Regions from separate parts of the Synechococcus sp. CCY9202 genome, predicted to be linked through region 1. Evidence: predicted binding sites of a transcription regulator. Region 1 holds the regulator's gene; the other holds the start of a gene.
What was found. The regulator NtcA, encoded in region 1, controls nitrogen genes in cyanobacteria. The targets are predictions, from matches to a motif close to GTANCNNNNGNTAC.
Positions count from the first base shown of each region.

Region 1 (2,198 bases):
GAAGCTGCCGCGGAAAGGGGCTGTGTGCACCTGAAGCAGCCCTTCGGCCTGAGGCACGGGCCGAAGGGGCACTACAGCGCGAGTCGCTGGGCGGACAGGGTCAGTTCGCTGCTCAGGCCGGGCCTCCAGCCGCTGACCCCGGACAGAGATGTCACCCCGCTGGGAGGGGCGATGGCTGCCCTGGGGGCTGGCAAGACTGGCGGTCATGGACATCCCGGAGGGCGATGGGGCCGGGCGAGCGGATCATTCCGGCCGACCTGGACAGGGACCGAAGCGATGGGATCGGACGCTGCGCTGAAACCTGAATGTAGCGGCATCTGCGCCCTGGACAAGCCACAAACACCATCCCTGGTGGGAACAGACGGTTTCGCGGAAACGGCGGCACAGGCTGCGACAGGCGTCAACAGCCGCACAGGCCCAGAGCGCCAGGGGCTGGCGAGCGGGAGCGGAAGCGGAGGCCCTGACAGCAACCGTGTTGGTTGCTACAAGAAAGAGCAGGGTCGCTCCGTAGCTTCCCAGTTCCTGCCCCGCCGTCATGGTCGGCGCTACTCGCGGCTTCAGCCGTTACGCCCCCCCTCCCCCCAGCGGCTCCGCTGGCACCGGGTCGGGTGTGTCCGGCGGAGCCGGAGCCACCCTTCTCGAAGTGATGCGCGGTCTCGGCGGCAGCAGCGTCGAGACCGTGGAGCGTGGCAAAACCATTTTCTTTCCCGGAGATCCGGCCGAACGGGTCTATCTGCTGCGTCGCGGCGCCGTGCGGTTATCGCGGGTCTACGAATCCGGTGAAGAAATCACCGTGGCACTGCTGCGGGAAAACAGTCTGTTCGGTGTGCTGTCGCTGCTCACCGGGCAGCGATCCGATCGCTTTTATCACGCCATCGCCTTCACCCGCGTGGAGATGGTGACCGCTCCCGCCACCTCGGTCCGCCAGGCCATTGAGCGCGATGCCAGCGTCGGGCTATTGCTGCTGCAGGGCTTGTCCTCCCGCATCCTGCAGACCGAAACCATGATCGAAACCCTCACCCACCGGGACATGTCCTCCCGGCTGGTGAGCTTTCTGCTTGTGCTCTGCCGCGATTTCGGTGTGCCCAGTCAGGAGGGGATCACGATCGACCTGCGCCTCTCCCACCAGGCGATCGCCGAGGCGATCGGCTCCACCCGGGTGACGATCACGCGGCTGCTGGGCGACCTGCGCAACGACGGGCTGGTGCAGGTGGATCGCAAGAAGATCACGGTCTTCGACCCGATCGCCCTGGCCAAACGCTTCAGCTGACCGCCTCCACTCCAACCAGGTCAGCTGAGCAGATTGCGGTAGCGATCCAGCCAGCCCTGCGGCACGGCACCGAAACGCTCTGCCAGACGCTCCACCATCGGTAGATAGTCGCGCGCCATCTCCCGCTGAAAGCCCAGGGGGGGTTCCCGGCCGCCGGCGGCCACGTTGACGGCCGGCGGCAGACGCAGTCGCTCGTTCAAAGGGGGCGCGGCCAGAAAGTCGAACAGGTCGTCGGCGAAGGCTGCAGGATCACTGCTGAGCTGTTCGAAAAAGCAGCAGTGCAACTGAGCGGGCTGGAACACCGCCTCGACGGTCTCGATGGTGCGGAGGTAGTTGGAACGGCTCACGGCCCCGGGCATGCGGGCCTGCTCCAGCAGAGCGGCAATGTCGGCCTCACCGTCGAACTGGCCCTTGCGGACCCGGTTGCGGATCGCCGACCAGACCCTCAGCACGGGATCGCGCATCACGAACACCAGCCTCAGCTCCGGTGCCAGACGCTGCATCCGCTCCCACACCGGCCGCTCCAGGGTGGCGTAGGCGGGGGTGATCTCGCCGACCCGCTTGCCCTGGCGACGTCCCTGACCAAACAGGCGGCAATACCAGGCATCACTGCGCGGCAGGAACCAGTAGCGGCCGAACCAGCGGGGATCGCGGGCGAAACGCTTCAGGTCCCAGAACCTGGCGCGTCGCCGCTCATCGGCGTCGAACACGCCGAAGCGGATCTGGGGCTTGTCAAAGTAGTGGAGCTCCTTGACCGGCGTGAGCCACAGATCCGGATGCTGGCTGAGAACCCTGTGCAGCCAGGTGGTGCCGGAACGCTGGGCCCCGATCACCATGAAGTCCGGAACCATCGCGGTGCAAGCCGGGCGGGCCAGACATTAAACGACCCAGAAGCACCGACCGGACCACAGACATCGGAACAGGCCAA
Region 1 covers NZ_JAYGID010000043.1:50,724-52,921, reverse strand. Annotated here, with positions in the region: gene VB777_RS06730 (cob(I)yrinic acid a,c-diamide adenosyltransferase) at 1-207, opposite strand, end outside; gene ntcA (global nitrogen regulator NtcA) at 536-1,270, shown strand; gene VB777_RS06720 (sulfotransferase) at 1,291-2,121, opposite strand.

Region 2 (2,198 bases), on a different contig from region 1:
ACCAATCTGCGCCACCTCCATCCCGATCAGCTGTATGCACCAGAGGATCCCTGGCCGGATCTGGCGGTGGCGGATGTCTCCTTCATCTCGCTTTCGCTGGTGTTGCCGGCATTGGGTCGTCTCCTGAGCCCCACGTCTGAACTTGTGGTGCTCGTCAAACCGCAATTTGAGGTTGGCCGTGAACGGGTTGGCAAGGGTGGGGTGGTGCGTGATGCCTTAGCCCATGCCGACGCCATTGATCGGGTGATCACCGCGGCTGCTCGGGAGGGCCTGCGTCCTCTTGGCTTGGTGGCTTCGCCGATCACGGGACCGGCTGGTAATCATGAATATTTGTTATGGCTATGCGGAGCCCCTGTGGCCAATGGCGGGAGCTCTGATCCCGCAGCTCTGCTGGCGGGCACCGAGCAGGAGCGTCGAACGGCCTTGGAGCAGGTGGTGTCAGCCACTCTCTCCACAACCTGAAGGGGGGCCGAAACCTCAAGGAGCGTTGCCTTGGCCGGTGCGGATGAAGGTCTCCTGGCGGACTGAAGCCATTTGGCGCGTCCGATAGATCCGCCACGATGGGATGCGGTCGGATCCCCGCAGAGGCTGGAACTCTCGCGAGGAAAGAAAACAAAAAAGCCCTTCAGATGGCTGAAGGGCTGACTTGAGCTTGTTGCCCAGCGGCCGTGCTGGTCCCAGGGGATCAGATGGCGCCGCTGTCCCGCTCGCCGGTGCGGATGCGGATCACAGAATCGATCGTGCTCACGAAGATCTTGCCGTCGCCGATCTCGCCGGTACGAGCCGCATCCTGGATCGCCGTCACCACGGTGTCCACCTGGCCGTCATCCACCACGATTTCAAGTTTGAGCTTCTGCAGAAACTCCACTGTGAACTCAGAGCCGCGGTAACGCTCCACCTGACCCTTCTGCCGGCCGAAACCCCTGACTTCACTCACGGTCATGCCGACGATGCCGGCATTGACCAGGGCGATCTTGACGTCCTCAAGCTTGAAGGGACGAATGATGGCCTCGACTTTTTTCATGGAAGCTGCTTGGGGCTGTTTGAAGTCTCTCAGGAAAGGCCCCGGAGAGGAGGAAACCTGTCCATCAGACCCGAGCTTTGGTGGGTTCGTCGTAGCAACGGCTACGGGCGTGACCTGGGGCGTGGCCTCGCGTGGGTCGCGACCGGGCGGGTCGCATCGGTATCATCCGAAACCCCTGACAGGCCCAGTGAAGGAGTCTGTCTTTCTCCGCCTGAGCCCCGTGACCGCCGCCTCGTCCAATGCGATCGCCAGTGGCTCTGCTGCCGGCAGTGCCGCAACCCCCTCCCCGGAAAACCAGACACGTACCCCTCGCTACGGCGAGCGGGCGATTGCCGAGGCTGAGCTGATCTGCTTTGAAAACCCTCGCCCGGGGCGGACCTATGAGGTCTCGATCGAGCTGCCGGAGTTCACCTGCACTTGCCCCTTTTCCGGTTATCCCGATTTCGCCGTGCTGCGGTTGCTCTACCAGCCCGGCCCCCGGGTGTTGGAACTCAAGGCCCTGAAGCTCTACGTGAACGCTTACCGCGATCGCGCCATTTCCCACGAGGAGGTGGCCAACCGCATCCTCGACGACCTTGTGGCTGCGGCCGAGCCGGTCTGGATGGAGCTCCTGGCCGATTTCAACCCCCGAGGCAATGTCCACACCGTGGTGCGGGTGTCCCATGGCAACCGTCAGGCCTGCTGAGCGCCGGTGGACCTCTCCAGGTCCAGCTGGGCCAGCAGGGACGGCAGCTCCTGAGAGAAGGCCGTGAGGTTTCGGTTGCAAAGTCCGGCCACGTGCAGACGGCCTGGACGGTCGCTGCTGAGCCCGTTTGAGCTTTCGATGCTGTCTGCCGATTCTGAGGATTCCGCGATGGCCCAAAGCTGCCGGGTGGCGATCAGGCTGGCAGCGCCGCCGGCCAGGGCAATGGCGAAGCCCGTGTAGACGAGCGGCACACCAGGGTCTCGTTTCAGAAGGATGCCGCTGGCCGGCAACACGCTGACCACGCGGACCGGCAGTCCCTTCACCTCCTGAGCGGGGCCACCGGGCACCAGCTGGGCCAGGCTCTGGCCGTCGGGCCCGAACACCTGCACCGGTCCGTCCTCGCTGCTGAGGCTGAGCAGCACCGGCTCTGATCCATCCGGACGGGTGGGCAGCACCAGGCCCCAGATCTGTTCACCCAGTTGCGGGAAG
Region 2 covers NZ_JAYGID010000085.1:16,533-18,730, forward strand. Annotated here, with positions in the region: gene VB777_RS11530 (TlyA family RNA methyltransferase) at 1-462, shown strand, start outside; gene VB777_RS11535 (P-II family nitrogen regulator) at 686-1,024, opposite strand; gene queF (preQ(1) synthase) at 1,269-1,709, shown strand; gene VB777_RS11545 (cytochrome c biogenesis protein ResB) at 1,697-2,198, opposite strand, start outside.
Region 2: the regulator NtcA is predicted to act here: its motif matches at 1,116-1,129, upstream of VB777_RS11535 (P-II family nitrogen regulator).